One region of the Paenibacillus sp. GM2FR genome, then DNA from elsewhere that is predicted to be linked to it. Evidence: riboswitches for the same ligand, from Rfam matches in the RefSeq annotation. Region 1 holds a riboswitch; each other region holds the start of a gene.
What was found. A riboswitch is a leader RNA that binds a small molecule or an ion and turns the genes downstream of it on or off. The one in region 1 is predicted to bind ZMP and ZTP.
Positions count from the first base shown of each region.

Region 2: linked by a shared signal. The riboswitch ahead of PAEVO_RS12400 (bifunctional 5,10-methylenetetrahydrofolate dehydrogenase/5,10-methenyltetrahydrofolate cyclohydrolase) and the one ahead of purT (phosphoribosylglycinamide formyltransferase 2) in region 1 are both predicted to bind ZMP and ZTP.
Region 3: linked by a shared signal. The riboswitch ahead of rpiB (ribose 5-phosphate isomerase B) and the one ahead of purT (phosphoribosylglycinamide formyltransferase 2) in region 1 are both predicted to bind ZMP and ZTP.

Region 1 covers NZ_MKZM01000008.1:2,588,919-2,596,217, reverse strand. Annotated here, with positions in the region: gene PAEVO_RS11610 (YdcF family protein) at 1-204, shown strand, start outside; gene PAEVO_RS11605 (hypothetical protein) at 235-687, opposite strand; gene PAEVO_RS11600 (PAS domain-containing sensor histidine kinase) at 715-2,157, opposite strand; gene dapA (4-hydroxy-tetrahydrodipicolinate synthase) at 2,401-3,300, opposite strand; gene PAEVO_RS11590 (LysR family transcriptional regulator) at 3,412-4,287, shown strand; ZMP/ZTP riboswitch at 4,350-4,430, shown strand; gene purT (phosphoribosylglycinamide formyltransferase 2) at 4,511-5,671, shown strand; gene PAEVO_RS11580 (MATE family efflux transporter) at 5,993-7,299, shown strand, end outside.
Region 2 covers NZ_MKZM01000008.1:2,792,050-2,799,348, forward strand. Annotated here, with positions in the region: gene PAEVO_RS12385 (sucrose-specific PTS transporter subunit IIBC) at 1-266, opposite strand, end outside; gene PAEVO_RS12390 (glycoside hydrolase family 32 protein) at 263-1,765, opposite strand; gene PAEVO_RS12395 (LacI family DNA-binding transcriptional regulator) at 1,948-2,940, opposite strand; gene PAEVO_RS12400 (bifunctional 5,10-methylenetetrahydrofolate dehydrogenase/5,10-methenyltetrahydrofolate cyclohydrolase) at 3,256-4,104, opposite strand; ZMP/ZTP riboswitch at 4,172-4,251, opposite strand; gene PAEVO_RS12405 (permease) at 4,409-5,419, shown strand; gene PAEVO_RS12410 (TIGR03943 family putative permease subunit) at 5,517-6,488, shown strand; gene PAEVO_RS12415 (CobW family GTP-binding protein) at 6,489-7,299, shown strand, end outside.
Region 3 covers NZ_MKZM01000011.1:150,976-158,274, forward strand. Annotated here, with positions in the region: gene PAEVO_RS29055 (serine hydroxymethyltransferase) at 306-1,556, opposite strand; gene PAEVO_RS29060 (TIGR01440 family protein) at 1,647-2,231, opposite strand; gene rpiB (ribose 5-phosphate isomerase B) at 2,317-2,781, opposite strand; ZMP/ZTP riboswitch at 2,896-2,977, opposite strand; gene PAEVO_RS29070 (low molecular weight protein arginine phosphatase) at 3,079-3,666, opposite strand; gene PAEVO_RS29075 (manganese efflux pump MntP) at 3,721-4,284, opposite strand; gene PAEVO_RS29080 (L-threonylcarbamoyladenylate synthase) at 4,366-5,526, opposite strand; gene spoIIR (stage II sporulation protein R) at 5,724-6,419, opposite strand; gene PAEVO_RS29090 (FtsW/RodA/SpoVE family cell cycle protein) at 6,668-7,299, opposite strand, start outside.

The sequences.
Region 1 (7,299 bases):
ACAGCAGGGCTGTCCTCCTATCTCATCGTAAGTGACCCGCTGCATATGAAGCGGGCCATGATGATGGCAGAAGATATGGGGCTTGAAGCCAATCCTTCTCCCGCATCCCGGAGCGCGTACCAGAGCCTGAGAAGCAAAGTCCCTTTTTTAATCAGAGAAGTCTTTTATTACATCGGTTATCAATTGGCTGCACCATTTCGCTAAAGGGTCTGCCCAGAGGAAGGCCGTGTCCAATTACAGATTTTTGAGGTCGTTCGCAAGCATCTGATGGCTATCCTGGTCGATTACCTTATCGAGATACCTTGTCGCGTTTTCTTTGGATGCCATAGCTTGCTCCTTGTTTCCTAGGACCAGATAGGCTCGGGCTTCCGCTTCATACCCGTAACCTATATAGAATGGCTCGAGGCTTGCCGATGATCCGACAATGATGCAGCGCTTGGCATAACGCAGCGCTTGATCGCCTTGCCCCACTACCGCATACACTCTGGAGAGCTGCCAATATCCAATGGAAAGGTTGCGCTGTGTATGATCTTCAACCCGTGTCCAGTGCCAAAACGAGCTGTGACATATGTGAATCATGTTTTCCTCGTCTTCCGGCGTACGCTGTGCGTTCTCCAAGATATCCCATACTTGATTGAAGCATTCCATCGCAAATTGTTTATGTGTTTTGGGTTCCTGATTGTCCATGCCTTTTCCTCCGATAATATGTATGCGTTATAAAGCCGGTAAATGGATCGTAAAGGTTGTCCCATGATCAGGTATGCTCTCTACGTTCATCGTTCCGCCATGATTATGAATAATGTTCTTGGTAATCATCAGTCCGAGTCCCGTCCCGGTGTCTTTGGTCGTAACAAAAGGCTGTCCCAGGGATTGGATTTGCTCCTGCGTCATTCCAACCCCTTCATCCTGCACGATAATTTGGACCTCTTGAGCGTTGTGCAGGATGTCCAGGGTAATGGTGCCGCCTTGATTCATCGCTTCCATGGCATTTTTCAGCAGATTGATGAATACTTGCTTGAGCTGGTTGACTTCACCCTGGACGAAGACCGGTACCCTCGGATAATGAGGGATGATCTCGATATTTTTGAGGGCTGCTTGAACCTTCATAAGCGTAATGATCTGTTCCATAATGGCATACACGTCGATGGGTCCGCTCACGTGAACGCCCTGCGGTTTCGAAAGTACCAGGAGTTCATTGACAATGAGCTCGATGCGTTTGAGCTCCGATTCAATGATTTCAAAATAGAGCTCGTTGCTGCGTTCCGCTGATCGCAGCAACTTCACGAATCCATTAATCGAAGTTAATGGATTCCGAATTTCATGGGCAATGCCGGCGGCCAACTGACCGGCGGTGGTCAGCTTCTCGGATTGCATCACGCGATCCTCTTCTATCTGCTGTTCTGTGATATCTCTGAAGATCCCGACCGCAGCTTTCTCGCCATCATAATTGATGATGAACGTGAACCCGTTGACCATTTTCTCTTGCCCGTCCAGACAGCGTATCAAATAATCGACGCTTCCGATCTCTCCGCTCTCCGCATATTTTGCCCTGCGTTTCATCAATGCGTTATGGTACGATGCGTCAACGATCACGTCGGTTGAAATTCCAAGGACGTCACGGGGATGCGTAGCGTTAACAAGTCTGAGCCCGGCAGGATTAACATAGTGGACAATGCCTTTTTTTGTGATGAGTACGGAGAGGGGCAGTCCTTCAAGCAGCTGCAGAAAAGAATGTTCCTTCTCGTTGAGCTTCTGTTCCTTCTGCTCCAGCTGGTTCATGAGCTGTCTCAGCAGGGTTCGATCCTCGAATTGTACCAAATATCCCTTGGGACCCTGCTCCGGATCCTGCTCAATGCTGCAACGTGCATGAAGGTATAACTCGCGATCGGACGGATGGCGATAAGCATATTCAAACGGGGTTACGGATTGCTGAAGGCCATGCGCAGCTCTTGCGTTCTGAACCACTCGATTCAGTAACTCGCGGAAGCTGTTTTCTTCTTGCGGCGCCCCGGCAGTTAACTCCTGCTGTGTGTATCCCAATAGATCACATAGTGCCGAATTGACCTTGAGAATCGTTCCATCAAGCGATACCATTGCCATTCCGATTACAGATTGTTCAAAGGCAAAATCATGATTAGGGCTGGAATAGGGCAGCACTGCAAGTCTCCTTTCAAAATTCTGGGAGGATTGAATGTACCCATATTATAAGTGGGTCGAAATCATTCATCAATCCTTTAAAGCGATAGATCTAAGCAGGAATTTCATGCTTTCGCATAAAAATCTGCATCATCCATCACATTTGTCCTGAATTGAAAGTGTGCATGCCCCATAACATGAATCTTTCAGCTTAAGAATGGATAGGCAGCGAGTACGCCTAGCCGTTCTCGAGGAGAAAGCAGGTTACACCGAGAAGTCGGTGTTTGTCAGTTGTTGAATTGCGTGATCTAAAGATAGCTTAAGCTTTTCCGTAATGGGCCCCATAGGCAGACGAAGGGTATCCGATGAGATCAGGCCTTGCTGGGCAAGCAGCCATTTTAGCGGAGCGGGATTGGATTCTTCGAACAGCTTATGAATGTAGGGAAGCAGGACTTCAAACTCCATTTCGGATCGGTAGTAATCTCCCTGGGCAGCTAATTGAAACACCCGAATGAAAGCCTCGGTATTCACATTAGCCGATGCCAGAATTCCCCCAGAAGCTCCATGACACAGCATCTCATGAAAGAGGACATCGTTGCCGCATAGAACGGGCTTTGTATCGTATTGGGATAAACTTCTCGTAAGCTCCGTACTCTCGGTGCTGTCTTTCACCCCGATCACCCCGGGGATCTCCATGATTCTTCTTACGGCATCAACCGGTAACCGGATTCCAGTACGCGAAGGAACCTCATACAGAATAACCGGGATCCCGACCTCGGCCACCTTTCGGAAATGCTGCAGGATACCATCGATCGAAGGACGACTGTAATACGGCGTGACCACCAATACCGCATCAGCACCGATATGACCTGCCAGTTCCGTTCGTTTCATACTGGACACCGTATCATTCGTACCCGTACCTATGATGAGCGGCAATAGCCGTCCGTCCAGACTCCCACGCGTTTCCTCCACAACCTGCACGACTTCCTCCCAAGCTACGGTCGGCGCTTCACCGGTCGTTCCGTTGATGACCAATCCCTGAATATCATATGATAACAAATTCTTTAAATAACGTTGATAAGACGGACGATCCAGTTCGTAATCCTGTGAAAAGGGAGTGATCACAGGAACATAAATGCCATGCAGTTCTTGCTGAGTCAGCATAATCTTTCCTCCAATTCATGAATGATGGCTATACTTTATCATGGGAATTAAGATCGGCGTTATCTATAATAATAGATAGTTATTATCAATATTATTGATAAGGAGAGAGTGATGGAACTTATCTACCTGCAAACCTTCAGGGAGGTTGCGATTCGCCAGAGCTTTACAAAAGCCGCGGATGAGTTGGGTTATGCCCAATCCAGCGTAACCACCCAAATTCAGAAGCTGGAGAAGGAATACGGCGTCAAGCTGTTTGAGCGGTATGGCAGAGGCTTGCGTCTGACGAAGTCGGGTGAGGAGCTGTTCAAGTATGCCGTTCAAATGCTGGATCTGTTTCAGCAGTCGAAGGAAAAGCTGACCAAGCAAGGCGGAGGCACCTTATCGATCGGAACGATAGACTCGTTGGCCGCTTATTTTCTTCCGTCCGTCATTCACCAACTGAAACTAAGGCATGAGGATCTTGTCATCCGTTTACAACCGGATCGTGAAGATAACATCATCAGTAAGGTGAGAGAAGGCGAGTACGATCTCGGTCTTATTTTGGATGAAAAACCGGAGGATTCCTCCTTGAATTGGATCCCCGTTCGGGAAGAGCCCCTCCTGCTGATTGCCCATCCGGCTCATCCGCTTCATGTTGAACCGGTCATAGAGCTAGAACATCTGGCTGATGCCGAATGGATTATGCCCGAGGATAGTTGTAATTACCGCATGATGTTGGAAAAGGTGCTGCGTGCCAGCGGAGTTCCAATGCGAATAGGGCTGGAATTGGGCAATCCCGAGGCAATCAAGAGATATGTGATGTCCGGTACGGGTATCTCATTATTGCCGAGGATGGTAGCAGAGGAGGAAATCAAGCGTGGTGAGCTTGCGATTCTTCCCTTTGCGCATTCTGACATTCGTTTGGATATTCAGCTGGTCATTCACCCCAAGAAGTGGCTTTCACAATCGCTGAAGGATGCAATCGATATGCTGAAGTCTAAATCCTAATGTCGCCTCGGGTGATATTGCAATTAGCGGGAAGATTCAGTATGATTTAAATAACAATGTATAGGTTTATGTGTGACTGGCGTAGCATGGGGGACCATGAGGGAGCACATAGATGACGACGGCCGTACGCCTGGGCAGAGGTAAGGGAGTTTATTTCCCTTACCTCTTTATTATCTTCTGCTTTTATAAGTCTCTGAAACTACGAAAAGGGGATAAAACCACGATGTTAAAAACGAAGAAAATACTGCTGCTAGGTTCGGGAGAACTGGGGAAAGAAGTCATCATTGAGGCCCAGAGATTGGGGGTTGAAACCGTAGCCGTCGATCGTTATGCCGACGCTCCTGCCATGCATGTTGCCGATCATAGCTATGTCATCGATATGCTGGATGGGGAGAGATTGCGCGCAATTATTGAGCAGGAGAAACCGGACCTGATCGTGCCCGAAATCGAGGCACTGGCTACCTCGGAGCTGGTTAAACTGGAGGAAGAGGGGTATCGGGTTATACCTACTGCCAGAGCTGCGAAGCTTACGATGGACCGTGAAGGGATTCGCCGGTTAGCTTCAGAGGCGTTGGGACTTCCTACTGCAGACTACCGATTTGCCGATACGTATGAGGAATTTAAACAGGCTGTCCTGGACATGGGGTTCCCGTGCGTGATTAAACCTCTGATGAGTTCCTCTGGCAAAGGCCAGAGTGTATGTCGCTCCGAAGGGGATATTGAGCCCTGCTGGAACATCGCCATGGAAGGCGGTCGTGTACAGAACGGAAGAGTGATCATTGAAGAATTCATTACGTTCCAATCGGAGATCACGCTTCTGACCGTCCGCTCCGTCAATGGAACAAACTTCTGTGCTCCAATCGGGCATATTCAGGAGAGCGGGGACTATATCGAATCCTGGCAGCCGCACGACATGTCCGAAGAGCAGATCGAGGAAGCTAAATATATTGCAAGGACGATTACCGACGAGCTTGGCGGTTATGGATTGTTTGGTGTTGAATTGTTCCTGGCCGAGGATAAAGTGTATTTTAGCGAGGTATCTCCGCGACCGCATGATACCGGATTGGTTACGCTGGTCACGCAAAATTTATCAGAATTCGCGCTTCACGTCCGCGCCATTCTAGGGTTTCCGATCCCGGAGATCGAATTGATAACGCCGGGAGCCAGCCGTCCGCTGAAAGCGGCGCGAGAGCTGGAGAGTTACACAATTACCGGCGCCGAGCAAGCACTGGCTGTTCCGAATACGCAGCTGCGCATTTTTGGGAAACCGGTGACCAAGGTCGGAAGACGGGTCGCAGTAGCGTTGTCAACCGCCGGCGCAGTGGAAGAAGCGCGTTCGCGTGCGAAGCAGGCTTTGGATAAGCTTGCTGTTGAAGAAGCATAATCGTTCTTGATTCTTAGGATGGTGCTTCCATGATCATATAAAAAAAGATCAACCGATTAACCGGTTGATCTTTTTTCATTGACGTTATTTCGTGGATTAGAACGGGTATGAACCGTCCTGATCATCATGTCTTGTTTTCGTTTAGGTTTTGATGATAAATATGCAGAAATTTATGTTCTTTCGTGATAAGATACACAAGAATACAAACGACCCTCACCCATTATAATGTTTTCAATGCGATGCTTTATAGGCACGGTTTAAAGCATGATCATACCCAATAAATATATAGAGGAACGTTTATGACGGCATAGGAGAATCTACATGAGAGACATGACGCAAGGAAGTCCGATCAGGCTGATCATTATGTTTACGATCCCGCTTTTGATCGGAAATATTTTTCAACAATTTTATAATATGGCGGATACCCTGATCGTGGGACGGACCATTGGTGTGAACGCTCTTGCGGCCGTTGGCTCGACAGGCAGTATTTTGTTTTTTGTCATTGGCTTTGCCCAAGGCTTGACGGCAGGTTTGTCCATCATAACGGCGCAGCGCTTTGGCGCCAAGGATATCGCGGGCGTTCGCAAAAGCGTGGGAACGAGTATATGGATTAGTCTTGTATTCACGGTTTTCCTCACCATTGTGAGTGTCATATTTACGAAGCCCGTCCTCGTCATGATGAATACGCCGGCAGAAATTTTGGATGATGCTTATTCGTATTTAATCGTCATTAACTGGGGCGTTGGCGCAGCCGTTCTGTTCAACTTGCTGGCTAACCTGCTCAGAGCGCTCGGGGATAGTCGGACGCCGCTTCTCTTCTTGGTGGTCGCAAGCATTCTGAACATCGTTCTCGATCTGTTGTTTATTCTTGTATTCAAGATGGGCGTAGCCGGGGCAGGGCTGGCCACGGTGGTCTCGCAGCTGTTCTCCTGCCTTCTCTGCTTATTATACATTCATAAAAAGGTTCCGCTTCTGCAGTTCAAGAATGCCGATTGGTCCATCGATTGGAAATTTATACGCCAGCATATGTGGGTCGGTTTCCCGATGGGCTTCCAAGCCTCCATTATTGCGATCGGAGCCATCATCTTACAGATTACGCTTAACGGTCTCGGGGCAACAGCCGTAGCCGCATATACTGCGGCTCAGAAGATTGACATGCTCGCTACGCAGCCCATGAGTTCCTTTGGCATTACGATGGCGACTTTTGCCGCCCAGAACTTCGGAGCGAATCGCATAGACCGAATTAAGCTCGGAGTTAAACAATGCATTTGGGTCTCGGGATCTTTCAGCATCGCCGTGGGCTTGCTGGTTATATTCGCGGGTCCTGCAGCCGTCAGCCTCTTCGTCGGTCAAGGACAAGAAGAATTGCTGTCCCTTAGCAAGCTGTATTTCTTATCGAACGGCAGCACCTATTTGCTTCTGTCGCTGTTGTTCATCTACCGCTTCACGCTGCAGGGGCTGGGACAGAGCTTTATCCCAACCGTAGCCGGCATCATGGAACTGATCATGCGGGTATTGGCTGCCATCTTCCTGACCGCGCAGATCGGGTTCCTCGGCGCAAGCCTGGCGAATCCCTTGGCTTGGCTCGGAGCCGTCATTCCGCTCGGTATTGCCTACTCCCTGAGCAT
Region 2 (7,299 bases), 200 kb from region 1:
GTGCTCTCCAGCCCAAGCGATTCAACCGCTTCAAAAATCTGATTAACGGTTCCTGTTCCGAAAATGATTTGATATTGTCCGGAGTTAAAAAAAGCGCCTTTAACCTTATCGATATTCTCGACCTTCTTCTGGTCTATCTTCTTCTGATCGTGAACCATAATTCGGAGTCTCGTAGCACAGTGAGCAAAGGAAGCAATGTTCTCCCTGCCACCGATGGCTTCCACTACCTGCCTTGCAATTTTCCGATTATCCGCTGCCATGTTCATTCATCCCCTTCTATATCTTTTACGGCTTGGGCAAGATCCCACTTCGTGACCTTCAAGCCGGCGCTGCCGTTCTTTGCAAAAAATCGAATATGACGGCTGTCCTCCTTGGGAAATATCCGACTCGTAAACACCTCTTGGCCATCATTGACGAACACTTCTGCCGAAGAAATATCCACAAAGAGATGGAATTTGATCGAGTCTGCTTTGTTATGCAGCATACAGGTTCGTGTCGTTCCGTAATCACTCACAATCGTTGCACCCGAGGATGAGCGATCCAGTGTAACCTTCTGCCTGACAGCGTCATACCAAATGACTGTGCGCTCCGTTTCGCCGGCTCGAAATTCAATGCCGACAACGTCCGCTTCGATCGCATGGAACTCGCATATCATCTCGAATACGGTCCCTTCTAACCCTGTATAATTCTTCACCTCGCTGTATAACGTATCCGCTGCTTCCATGGCTGTCCCACGAAGCGTTTCCAACTCGGGGACCGGCTGCTGAATCAGCTTGCCCTCACGGAAAGTGAGCACACGCGGAAGAGTCAAACAATGGGCCCAGCCATGCGAGTCCGTTGGATAGACGACCTCCGGCAAACCCATCCAGCCTACCATGATGCGCCGCTCCTTCTCATCCAGCATGGTCTGCGGTGCGTAAAAATCAAAACCTCGGTCCAGCTCGTAAAAGGGGCCGTGTTCAAACTCCAGCGTATCCCGATCCAGCGGTTTGCCCGAGATGTAGCCGGATTGGTAAATGTTCCGGAATTCGTCGTTTTGCGGACTCAGCCCCTGCGGTGAAAACAGCAGCACGCCCTGTCCTTCCAGTTCAAAATAATCGGGGCATTCCCACATATAGCCGAAATATCCAAGACGGGTTTGGATTTCCCCTTTGCATGTCCAATCCAGCAAATCCGGTGATTCATAGACAACAGCCGTTCCTGTCTGATCACCCCTCTGGGCGCCGATGACGAACCGGAACAGGTCTTCGTCTTTCCATACCTTCGGATCCCGGAAGTGCTCGGTATATCCGTCCGGCACACGGTCTATCAGCGGTTGATCGAATTTCGTAATGGTGCCAACGCGGTCCATCACCGCCATGCATTGATAAGAATGCCTGCTCCATCCCTCATCCCGGGTGTTCCCGGTATACATCAAATACAGTATGTCGTCTTTCACGATCCCACTTCCCGAATAGGCGCCATATGCGTCAAACGAGTGCCCGGGCTCAATGGCAATGCCTTTGTTTTGCCAGTGCACCAAGTCCTTGGAGGAGGTGTGGTACCAGTATTTCAAGCCGTGAAACGTACCCAGCGGAAACCATTGATAAAACAAGTGATATTCCCCGTTATAATAAGAAAATCCGTTGGGGTCATTCAACAAGCCCATGATGGGCTGTATGTGAAACCTCTGCCTCCATTCGCTTTGTTTTGCTTGCTCCTTTAAGGAGGAAATCTCTTCGGGAGAGGCCTGATCCAGGCGTCGGTATTTCCGTTCTCTGTCCATGTCTCTTCTCCTTGTAAATGGGCTTTCTAATAGCAACAAACGGATCATGCTGTGCGTGAACACCAGCCTGATTCACTTGCAGTGGAACCGGTTCCAATTCGAGGTAAAAATAATGAACTCAGCTCCAATACCAGGCAAAAACAGTATTGGAACCGGTTCCGTTTTTTTTCAGTATAAAATACCTAATTTAGATTGTCAACGCTTTCCCGATGAATCATATCGCAATTCATGACCGTCAGGAAATCCACAGGCTCGTCGTTGACCAGCTTTATAATATGCTGAGCTGCGAGGTGGCCCGCTTGGGAATATCCATATTTAACGGTTGTCAATCCGGGATGAATCACTTCGGTTACGTCGTATCCGCCAAAGCCGGTAACGGAGAGTTCGTTGGGAATATGAATGCCTCTCATGTGCGCCGCTTTCATCACGCCCAGCGCAATGTTGTCAGTAGCGCAGACCACCGCAGTAGGCATCGTTCGGTTTTGCTCAAAAATAGCCAAAGCCTCCGCAACTCCATCCGCCATCTTAAATCCACTTTCATAGAAAATCGCTTCCACCCCGTCATACTCGCTTAACGCCTTCAGAAACCCTTCTTTCCGCTGAACTCCGACAGCAACGTCTTTTTCCGTCACACCGATATAAGCTATATGACGGTGTCCCTTGGACAGCACATATCGGCCCATGTCATAGCCTGCGGCATGGTCGTTATAAATCATGCTGTGGACCTCCTTATGCTGTTGTCCGAGCAGAATGACGGGAATGCTGATCTCTTTAATCGCGGCAAGATGTGTTTCCGTCACCTGGGTGGCGAATAAAATGATGCCAGATATTTTTTGCCTAGCGAGATCATACAGCGCTTCTATCTCCCTGGATAAATCCTGGCTTGCATTGATGATGAGAAGCTGATAACCGTGTTTCCTTAATTCTTCATCCATGCCGGCAACGGTCTGCGATGCCGAGAATGAATCCAGACGCGGCACAATGGTGCCGATCATGTTGGTTTTTTTCGCTTTCAAGCTCTGTGCGAACGAATTCGGAATATAGCCGGTTTCCTGAATGACCAGCTCAATCTTTTGGCGTGTCGCATGACTGACGGAACCTCCGTTTAAGAAACGGGAGACCGTGCTTTTGGCAACTCCGGCTTTTTTGGCAATATCTGCAATCGTGTTCTTCATTCGGTTCTCCCGGGAGCCGTTTGCGGCGCTGCACCGAACGGATAAACCTCCGCAGCTCCTTGCTCCGCCACACAACAGGCAATGATTCGTTTGTGCATGAATCTCTCCCCTTCGATTTCACTTTTTCCTAACTATAACATGACGTCTGGGCATCCGTGAAATGCAGACTTCACCCCGAGCCTTTGATGGGCAATACTTTTCTGCGTTCCAGACTCTAGCGGGGAACGAAGCGATTCAAAGGGGGATTCTCCATGCAAATCCCCTTTCGGGACGCGTAAATGAACCGTGCCTTATCCCGTTATTACATGGTTACTGTTAGGCTTGCACGGTTCGCTCAGCCGATTCGACGGTATGCTTCAGCAATGTAGCAATCGTAACGGGGCCAACACCGGCAGGTACTGGTGTAATTGCGGATGCCAACTTCGCGCAGGCTTCGTAATCGCAGTCGCCGATATTGCCTGGATTATAGCCGGCATCCAATACGACGGCTCCCGGCTTGATCCAGTCCCCTTGAATGAAATTAGGCTTGCCTACGGCCGCAACCACGATATCCCCCTGGAACACAATCTCCCCAAGGTTCTTCGTTCTCGAGTGGCAGATCGTAACGGTAGCATTGCGATTAAGCAGCATCATCGATACCGGCTTACCCAGAATCGGACTGCGTCCGACCACCACGGCATGCTTCCCTTCGATCGGCAGATCATAATAATCCATAATCGCAATAATCGCGGCAGGCGTACAAGACGGGTAATCGGCAAAACCAAACGCATTTTGCGAGAAACCAAGCGTGGTCACTCCATCCACGTCTTTTTCAATATCAATAGAATCAAAAGCCGCCCGTTCATCGATATGATGCGGAACCGGATGCTGCAGCAGAATGCCGTGGACATTCGGATCCTCGTTCAGCTCTTGGATCGCGGCAATCAGCTCTGCTGTCGTTGTTGACGTCTCCAGTACCACTTTCTTGGATATGATGCCAAGCCGCTCGCAAGCATTTCCCTTCATCCGCACATAGGTCGCCGAGGCAGGATCATCGCCAACCAGAATCGTTGCCAGACAAGGCGTTACCCCTTGCTGCTTCAATTCCTGTACCTTTACGGCCAGCTTGGCCTTGATATCGTCGGATACCTTTTTTCCATCCAAAATTACGGGTTCCTTACTCATGCTAATCCGCTCCTTCGCCATTGTATTTAAAAAACATAAAGAGGCAAGGCGACTTCATCGTCTCCTTACCTCTTGCCCAGGCGTACGGCATATGATCCTATGTGCTCCCTCTTGGTACCCCAAGCTACGCCAGTAACACATAGATAACTTTTTTTAATATACCACGACTTTGGACATCGCGCTACCGATGACGAAACTGACCATTTTAAATCGTAATCTTTTTGATTAATTTAGGGGAATCACGTATGTTGCTGATGGTACAAGCATAGAATGTCCTAAGATCAAATCGCTCCAGGAGGCCCAAATGAAATATCCGGTAATCTTCAGAATGCTGCCCTTCATTATTCCGCTTGTCTTCGTGATTCCGGTCTTGACGATATGGCTGCAGAAGGATTTAAGTCTACTCTCAAGCCATGACATACAGCAGGTAAAAACCATTTTTACGGGTATTTTCCTTGAGGCACTTCCGTTTGTGCTGCTTGGGGTGCTAATTTCGTCCCTCCTGCAAATGTTCGTCAAAGAACAGTGGGTGCGTCGTATCACGCCCAAAAATCCGGTCGTCGGCGTCCTGTTCGCTTCCATGCTGGGGATCATGTTTCCCATATGTGAATGCGGTATGATCCCGGTCGTCCGAAGGTTGATGCTCAAGGGGATGCCTGCCTACATCGCCGTAACCTTTATCCTCAGCGGTCCCATCCTGAACCCCATTGTGTTCGCTGCAACGATCATGGCCTTCCGTTCGCATCCCGAAGTGACGATCGGCCGGATGGGACTGGCTTTTGCAGTCGCGGTGACGGTAGGTTTGCTCGTCTATGTTTTTTCAAGGAGCAACCCGCTCAAGCGTTCTTTTCAAGAGTTTTCCGAACGTGATTCCGCCAATGGCGGACGCAAGCTGCATGAGCATCCCAAAACATGGAGAAGCATGTTTGTCCACGCCGGAGACGAATTGATTGAGATGGGCAAATACCTGGTTCTTGGCGCATTCCTGACGGCCTGCATCCAATCCTTCATTCCAAGGGAGGAGCTGCTGGCATTGGGGAGCGGTCCCGCCGCCTCTTACTTGTTCATGATGGGGTTTGCTTTCATCCTATCCCTCTGCTCGACTTCGGATGCCTTTGTGGCATCGGCGTTCACGCATACCTTTACCGTAGGCCCGCTTGTTTCCTTCCTGGTGCTCGGCCCGATGCTGGATTTCAAAAGCCTGCTCATGCTGTCGGCTACCTTCAAAACCAAATTTGTGATCGGTTTAAGCCTGCTGGTGATGACGCTCGTATTTATCGGCTCTGTAGCCGTTGACGCTCTATTAGGTGGTTAGCTGGCGAGAGAAGGAAGATTTGCGAAAAACGAAGAGGAGATTACCGGGACCGTTCAGACTCACCAGGTACCCGTTGAGATTGGAGGTGATTGGGACCATGAAGTCCAGTTTGAGGATACGGATTCACTATACGCTCCGGTCGCTGCTTGTTGCGTCTCTCGCCGCTTATATCATGCATCTGAACGCTTCAGATTCGCTTGAATATTACTTAGCGCCTCATATGCAGACCCTGCTGCTTCTATGCCCGGTTCCGCTGTTGTTCATTGCATTCGGCATGATATGGCATTCCCTTGCAGGTGATTCAGGAGAGGTGTGTGATTGCGAGCACCCCCTTCCTGCCGGCCTTGTCAAAAACGTAACGGTATACGGGCTATTCATGGTGCCGCTGCTGTTTGGCCTGCTCCTGCCGGACCAAGCCCTCGGCAGCGATATGGCTGCCAAAAAAGGCATGATCTACACCTATCCGAATCCCGATGTGCGCCGTAAAACCGATGACCGCAACGCTTCCGTCTTTTCTGGCACGGATAAACGATTACCCGAAGTTGATCAGGGAGTACCAGAAGACCTCACATTAAACGAACGATTCGTTGCCAAGGACATCTATAGCGTGGAGTTTGCAGAGCTTGCCAAGCGCTTATATACGCTGCCCGTCATCCGGGTGGAACCGAACATTTTCTCGGAAACCGTCGGGGCCATGGATATGTATAAAGAGCATTTTCAAGGTAAAGCCATCACGGTCCAAGGCTTCGTCTTCCGCGACGGACATATGAATGAGGATATCTTTGCCGTCAGCCGATTCCTCGTGATGTGCTGCACGGCCGATGCTGTCCCGTTCGGGGTTCTTGTGCGCGGCACAAATGCTGCCTCGTTCGCTAATGACACGTGGGTTCAGATCGATGGCACGATCCAGGTTACCACCTTGAATGGTAAAGAGACTCTGCAAATTCAAGCGGAGCAGATTCAGCCGATTGAGCAGCCGGCATCCCCTTACATTTTCACGAATCCGGACTCCGTCGCGGAGTTTGATGAACTATATTCGAACATAACGATACCGGGAGGTAACAAATAAATGAACAAGATACCTGTTGTACTGATCAGTGGGTTTTTGGGAAGCGGCAAAACCACGCTGCTGCTCAGACTGCTGGCGTATGCCGCCAAGCGGCAGTGGAGAACCGCCGTATTAATGAATGAGATGGGCGAACAAGATGTGGATGGCGATACGGTCTCCGGCGAAATGCCCGATCTTCCGATTGAGAAGCTGCTCGACGGATGTATCTGCTGCACCAGGCGAGACGAGCTGGGTCAAGCATTACAGACCCTGTTCAATCAGAAGCCTGATCTCATATTTATCGAGACGACCGGCGTGGCGAATCCTGAACAGATCCTGGAGGATCTGCAGGATCCATCCCTGTCTAATCAAATCTCAATCCAGCGCAAAATCGCCTTGGCCGACTGCAGCAAATTTCTGGAATACAACAGCTTCTTCGCATCCAGCCGTGAACTGGTCCGCACTCTGAGGGGGCAGATTAGCTTCGCGGATATGATCATCCTGAACAAGGCGGGGGACTGCGACGATAAACAGATCAACAAAGTCATCACCTCCATCCGAAAAATAAACACGACGGCAAGTCTGGCCGTAACCGACTACAGCCGGTTGGATGAGAATGAAGTGTTTACGTCGCTTCAGCTTCAGCCCCGGGAGGATGGGATCCATTCGTCTCCACCTTCGAACCGGAGGCAAGGGAATCTTGCGGATCGTAAGCAGGACAAACCGTTGATTGACGATCACGGCAAGCATGGGCACGACGCCCCTGAGGGAACAGTCATTAACCTTGACCACCATAGCCATCAGCACGGAGAGGAGTCCGGGCACAGCAGCC
Region 3 (7,299 bases), on a different contig from region 1:
TATGGGCGTAAATATTTGTGAGCTCCATAAATCCTGTCTATTATATCATTCCCTCTAGTCAATTGACACCTGCACGGGTCATGTTTTATTCCATGAGTTTTTGACCTTATAATCGAACCGGATCTTCTTCTGCCCTGAACCTAGGTTTTCCATTCTCGCCTATATTGATGCTAACCGGGAAGCAACCTGACTGGGAAAATGAGAGCATAGCAATCTGGCCAGAATGTTTATAGCTCCTAAAAGGACCCCACCTGCATCAGGCGGGGTCCTCTTATCATAGGCTTCTTATGCAAAGGAAACTGTGATTAATATTTCATTTCAGCATAGAGAGGATATTGATCTGTAAGCTCAGCCACCAAACGGCCTGCTTTTTCAAGCGTTGCCTCGTCTTTCGGCTGCTTCAATGTCATGGCTATAATTTTCGCGATGGTCACCATCGCTTGCTCATCCATACCCCGGGAAGTAACCGCAGGGGTACCGATACGGATACCGCTGGTGACGAACGGGCTGGTCGGATCAAACGGGATGGCATTCTTGTTCACGGTAATGCCGATGGAGTCCAGAACTTTCTCCGCGTCTTTACCGGTGATGTCCAGATTACGGGTGTCCACAAGCATCAGGTGGTTATCGGTTCCGCCGGATACGATGTTCAGACCTTCCTCGATCAGGGTATCGGCCAGCACTTTCGCGTTCTTTACGACGTTCTCTGCATACGTCTTGAAGGACGGATCCAATGCTTCGCCAAGCGCAACGGCCTTGGAAGCAATGACATGCATGAGTGGGCCGCCTTGGGAGCCGGGGAATACCGCTTTATCGATCGCTTGCGCCCAAGCTTTTTTGCACAAAATCATACCGCCTCGAGGTCCGCGAAGCGTCTTATGCGTCGTTGTCGTTACAAAATGGGCATGCGGAACCGGATTCGGATGAAGTCCTGCCGCAACGAGACCTGCAATATGGGCCATATCGACCATAAACAACGCACCAACATCGTTCGCGATGGCAGCAAGCTTTTCAAAATCAATGATGCGAGGGTATGCACTTGCACCCGCCACGATCAGGCGAGGGCGATGCTTGAATGCCGCTTTGCGGACTTCGTCGTAATCGATAAGGAACGTGTCTTCTTGCACGCCGTAGGCAACGAAATTGTACAGAAGGCCGGAAGCGTTAACCGGGCTTCCGTGAGTCAAATGGCCGCCATGGGCCAGGTTCATGCCGAGCACGGTATCTCCAGGTTTCAGGGCTGCCAAATATACCGCCATGTTCGCTTGGGCACCGGAGTGCGGCTGAACGTTGGCATGCTCGGCTCCGAACAGTTCTTTGGCACGGTCACGGGCGATATCTTCCACGATATCCACACGCTCACAGCCACCGTAATAGCGTTTGCCAGGGTAGCCTTCCGCATATTTATTCGTCAGAACGGTCCCCATGGCTTCCATAACCGCTTCGCTGACAATATTCTCAGAGGCAATCAGTTCAATGTTGCTGCGTTGACGCTTCAGCTCCAAATCCATCGCTTCCAATACAGCCGGGTCACTCTTCCGCAAATGTTCCATCATGTTCATATCCTCCCATAATCAATCATTATTTTTTCTTGCAAATTCAAAACTACAAGTTGTCATCATTAAAAAAGCGAGTTCTCATTCGAATCAATCGCACAGCGTGGAATCATCCCTCTGCTCAAGCCGGTACACCGCGCGTTCTCCGCCAATCAGCTTCGGGCGGGTATAAGCCGCGGTTACGCGCGCCTCTCCGATATAACGCTCGCTCGGCCTGAACGGAACCGCCACTCTCCGCAAATGCATGCCGATCAGCGTCTCGCCGATATCGACACCCGCATGGGCTTCAATCGATTCCGCAAGGCAAGGCTCCTTCATGCTGCGGTAAGCTGCGGAAGCCATCGACCCGCCCGCTCCCGGAATGGGAACAGCCGCCACTTCCGTCAAGCCCAGCCGCTCAAGCAGCTCGCGTTCCATGACAAGCGCACGGTTCAGATGCTCACAGCATTGATAGGCCACAGCAAAACCGAATTCCGTTTGAACCTCGGCAATGCCCTGAAGGAGCTGCTGAGCCGTTTCTAAAGCGCCTCCTGTACCGATCCGTCGTCCGACCACTTCACTGGTACTGGCTCCGATGACCAGCACTTTACCAGGGCCTAAGACGGCCGCTTCGGCCAGTTCGCGGACAATACGCGCTGTCTGTTCGTTCAAGGAAACCTTGGAGATATCCGTCATGTCACAGTCCTCCCGATGATTTTTTCACAGAAGATGCTTCATTCCCCTATCACGATAGCCGCAGCTGCTTTACGCGCGCGTTCACCTATCGCGATTCATTCTTCAGGTAACGCTCCTCGATGGCCTTGATCTTGTTCACGCGGCCGACATGGCGCTCGCCATGACTGAAATCCGTTGTCAGCCATGCGCTGACGATTTCGGCGGCAAGTCCGGGACCGACGACACGCTCACCCAGCGCAATCACGTTACTGTCGTTATGCTCGCGAGTCGCTTTGGCTGAGAACACATCATGGGTCAGCGCGCAGCGAATACCCGGCACCTTGTTGGCCGCAATGCTCATGCCGATGCCCGTGCCGCAGATTAGAATGCCGCGATCCGCTTCACCCGAGACGACCTTCTCGCACACCGGTAGGGCATAATCGGGATAATCCACGGAATCGGAACAGCCGCAGCCCAGATCCTCCACCTCGTGTCCAAGACCCCGAATGACTTCCACGATTTCCTCTTTCAGACGAATGCCGGCATGATCCGTACCCAATGCAATTTTCATCTATGAAAAACCCCCTCGTATGTTCGCTTTTGCGTTTTAGCTTGTTTCATTATAACCCAAACTCCACGCAAAAGACGAAAAAAGAGCAGTCGGCGCACGTATTGTGCTCCAAATGCTCTTTGCCCAGGCGACCGGCCGTATATTCCGATGCTCCATCGTGGTTTCATCCACTTCGTCGCCAGTTACACCGGATCTTTTGTTTTTCACCTTCATCTTAAAGCAATACCTTGTGAAAGGCAAGCGGCTTTTTTAGCCATTTGAGCACGGATGTACTCTTCGATTCCGTCTAAGCCGACCCTATTTATGCTGATCCGCTTCCAGCTTGTCCAAGAGACGAAACAACGCCGTCCGAATCTCTGCAGCCGTCGCTTCATATTCCTCCCGCGAGCCTCCAAAAGGATCGGAGATATCGAAGCTCGGGATACGCTGTCGCAGCTCAATCAGACGCTCCCGGTCACGGTCGCTGACATCGCGGCCCAGAGATCTGGCCAGCTCAAGCGCTGCATACAGACTATCCTGTTCCCGCAGATCATCCAGCACCCGGCGGTCATCCTCAACAAACTCTTTCAGAGTGTGCATCTTGTCTGCAGCATGCGGGAACTGCCTTATCGCATACTGCTTATGCGACTGGGTCAGCGTCAGAATCAGGTCTGCCCACTCCACCAGGTTCGCGGTCAATGGTTTGGACACCAAGCGTTCTTGGATATCCTGGTCTCGCAGTATGGATTCCGCATGATGGGACACCGGCATTCCATCCACGGCCGAGACACCGGCGGACTTCGTTTCCAGCGGGACGCCCCGTTGTTTGGCAAGCTTGCGCAGCATGCCTTCAGCCATCGGACTGCGGCAGGTATTTCCCGTGCAGACAAACAGTATATTTTTCACGGTCCCATTCCTCCCGTTCGTAGGTTCTTTGGGGTTATTGTAACAAATATAACGTCAAAAGATAAACATCATGCCAAAGATGACCAAAATCAGCCCGCCCAGCATTTCACCGTACTCCCCCAGCTTGTTGCTTACCTGACGGCCAAGCAGCAAGCCGAGAATGGACAGCAAACCGCCCACGATCCCGAAGGAAATCACGATCAACAATACATCATCCACAAACATCCCGAGCGAAACGCCTACCGAGAAGGAGTCGATGCTGACGCTAAGCGAAAACAGCAGCATACCTAAAAATGCGGTAGGATGGATTCGCTGTCCTTCTCCGCCCCGCAGGGCGTTATACATCATATGCCCGCCGAGCAGAAGCAGCAGCCCTCCGGCCGCAAGCCCTGTGACGTGACCCAGTAACATGCCTACATAGCGGCCGGCAAATAAACCCAGCAGCGGCATCAGCATGTGAAACAACGCGATCATGAAACTGATGCCCAGCATATGGCCTAAGCGCATACCGCCTCTCATTCCAACTCCGATTCCAAGCGAAAATGCGTCTAGCCCGAGTGCAACCGCCATCAGCAGAATCGCCGCAAGCTGTCCCGATTGGACAGACGCCTCCAGCATGCCCATTCCCCCAAGTCCCATGGTCTTGTACACCATATGCGGACAAGGGGTAAATGATGCCAAAAGCGTTCATTCGGCAGCTCAATTCACATCGATGATGTGGTGTCCCGCGGCCTTCAACAGCCGGTTCATGACGGCTGCTCCGAGGCCTTGCTCCGGACACGCTTCGGCCAGAATGAAGGTCGCGCCTTCGTCATCGAACCGGCGCAGGCCGGCGTACAGACGGCGGGCCACCTCCTCCGGCGCGGCCAGGCTGCCGAGCGAGACGGCAACGTCCGCGCGGTAGTGACCGATGTGCTCGTCGAATGACAGCACGCCGGTCACCTCCCCGCGCCGGGCGGCCGCCTCAAGCTCGGCCGCGATGCGTGCCGACACGGCGTCGGCACGCGGGCCCTGCACCACGCACATCGCACCCTTCGGTGCGTAGTGCGTGTACTTCATGCCCGGCGAGCGCGGCGCCGGGCTCTCCGCATCCCCGGCGGCGCGATGCAGCGCCGGGTCCATGCGCACGCTTGCCGCTACGGCGGCAAGCTGCTCGGCCGTGACGCCGCCCGGGCGGAGCACCGTGACGGCGCCGTCTTCGCCGACTTGTACCACCGTCGACTCGACGCCCACCCCGGCAGGGCCGCCGTCGAGCACGCCGTCGATCGCCCCGGCCAAATCCTCCAAGACATGGCTGGCCAGCGTCGGGCTTGGCCGACCGGAACGGTTCGCGCTCGGCGCAGCCAGCGGACGCCCGGCGGCGCTGATCAAGGCCAGCGCCACGTTGTGATCCGGCATCCGCACGGCAACGGTGTCGAGCCCTGCCGTCACACGTGGGGATACTGCTCCCGGTTTAACGGGCAGTACCAGCGACAGCGGCCCAGGCCAGAACCTTGCCATCAGCGCCCGTTCCGTCTCATTCACATGACGGACCAAGCCGTCGAGCTGAGTTAGCTCCGAAATATGCACGATCAATGGATTGTCAGACGGCCGGCCTTTCGCGGCAAAGACGCTCTCAACCGCTTCGGTATTGCCGGCGTCTGCGCCAAGCCCGTAGACCGTTTCCGTCGGAAAGGCCACCGTTCCGCCGAGCTCGAGCACCTGCCCCGCTTCCCGCAATGCCTGCTTCGCTTCCTTCTCCGAGCCCAAGCCCTCCCTGGAAAGCGAGTTCGAGACATGCCACACTTGAGTTGATTTTGCAGCAGCATGGCGGAAGCCGTTCTCCCGCTGCTGGTTAGGTTCCATGCCGTTCTGTTCCATACCTATCCCAATCTTTCTGTATATGAAATATATAAACTTCAATGCGAGTTTTGCCTATGTCCCAAAATAAAAAGCGCTTTTCGTTCTTCAGTCCCGTGCCGGTCCCCATTCAAACCAGTCGCGCCAAAGAGAAAGCACTCTTCTACATTAAAGTTTATCATACCGGGTCAGGATTGAAAATCAGCTCGCTCATAATCCTAGAACAAGCTTACCACCCAGTTCCAAATGCCAAGGAACATATCCCACAAGAAGAAGCGGACCTCCGGTTCGCTATCGCCTGCATTCTTCGGTGCTTCCTCTCGGGAAGTTTCACCAGCCTCTGCAGAAACCGTTTGGATACCTGTGTCAACAGGCTGCGCCGCCGCATCCCCGCTGCCACCATCGATGAAACAAAGCGGCGGGAACAAGACGCACCACCAGTTCTGCCCTTGACCTTCCCCTAATGTGATCCGCAGCGCATCGTAATCGCCGGCCGGATACACCGTGCCCCCGTATAACTTCGTCGGGAACGGCACGACGCCAAGCTCTACGGTGTAACTGTACGTAATTCCTCTTTTCTTCAACTCTTCACCCACCAATTGGCGGATTTCCGGAAGATGCTGCCGGGTTAATTCTTTGGCGTCTTCCAGGCTTTGCGGGTTCTCCAGCTGCAGGACCCAGAGCTGCATTTGCTCAACAACCGAATCACGAATCTCTCGTTTGACCAGCTGATCGGACGGGCTATCGGAATTCGCCAGAATGCGAAGACGTATCGATTCCTGGGGGATCGGACCGCCAACAACGGAAGCGTCAATCTGCTGTCCTTCCCAAGCCATGATGACCATAAACATACAGGATAAGAGCACAACCATTTTTTTCACGATAATACGGAGGGTTTCACTATAATTTTTCATCTCGGACAACCGCCTCTCTATGACGAAACTCTATGATGCTATCAGTATGTCCGCCGGAAAAAGATATAAACGTAGAATCTAGCAATTTGATATAAAAATCATAGATGGGTGCGGCACGAACCAAAAAAGATGCGATCCCCATTCGGAATCGCATCTTCGCCAAGCTCGATTATTTAGATTGTCTGTTTTTCATGCCCACATTTTTAAACTAGAATGGAGCGGTTATTGAGCTTCCCGCAAGGAAAAGTTTAGGCCTGCTTAGAAGCCGCCGGGCGATATGCATGCGGATCCGGCATATCTTCCTCCACTTCCTGTCCATGCAGCTTCACGCTCATGGCTACCCCCAGACTGGCCATACTGATCACAAGGGAGGTTCCCCCGTAACTGATGAAGGGCAGCGTGATCCCGGTCAGCGGCATTAAGCCGATAAACATGCCGATATTCTCGAAGATCTGATATAAGAACATAGCCACGATCCCTATAATGAGAAACGGTCCCGCACGCTCCCGAGATTCCAAGGAAATCAGGATCAGCCGATGGATCAGGATGAAATATAACAGAAGCAGAACGGAAGATCCGATAAAACCGAATTCCTCGGCAATCTGCACAAATATGGAATCGGAGTACGCATAAGGAACTCTGCCCGACTGGATCGACGATCCCTGCATGTAACCCTCGCCGCTCATACCGCCCGAGGCGATGGCAAGCTTCGCATTCGTTGTATGGTAGCTTGCCTTGGCGGTCGCCTTCTCCGGATAGAGCCACGGATCAATCCGTTCCACCCAGTGCGGCTTCAAAATTTTCGATTCCAGCAGCTCATCATGATAATGAATATAGGCCTGTGCGCCGCCGAAGGCCACGCCTGCCACAAGCGCAAGCC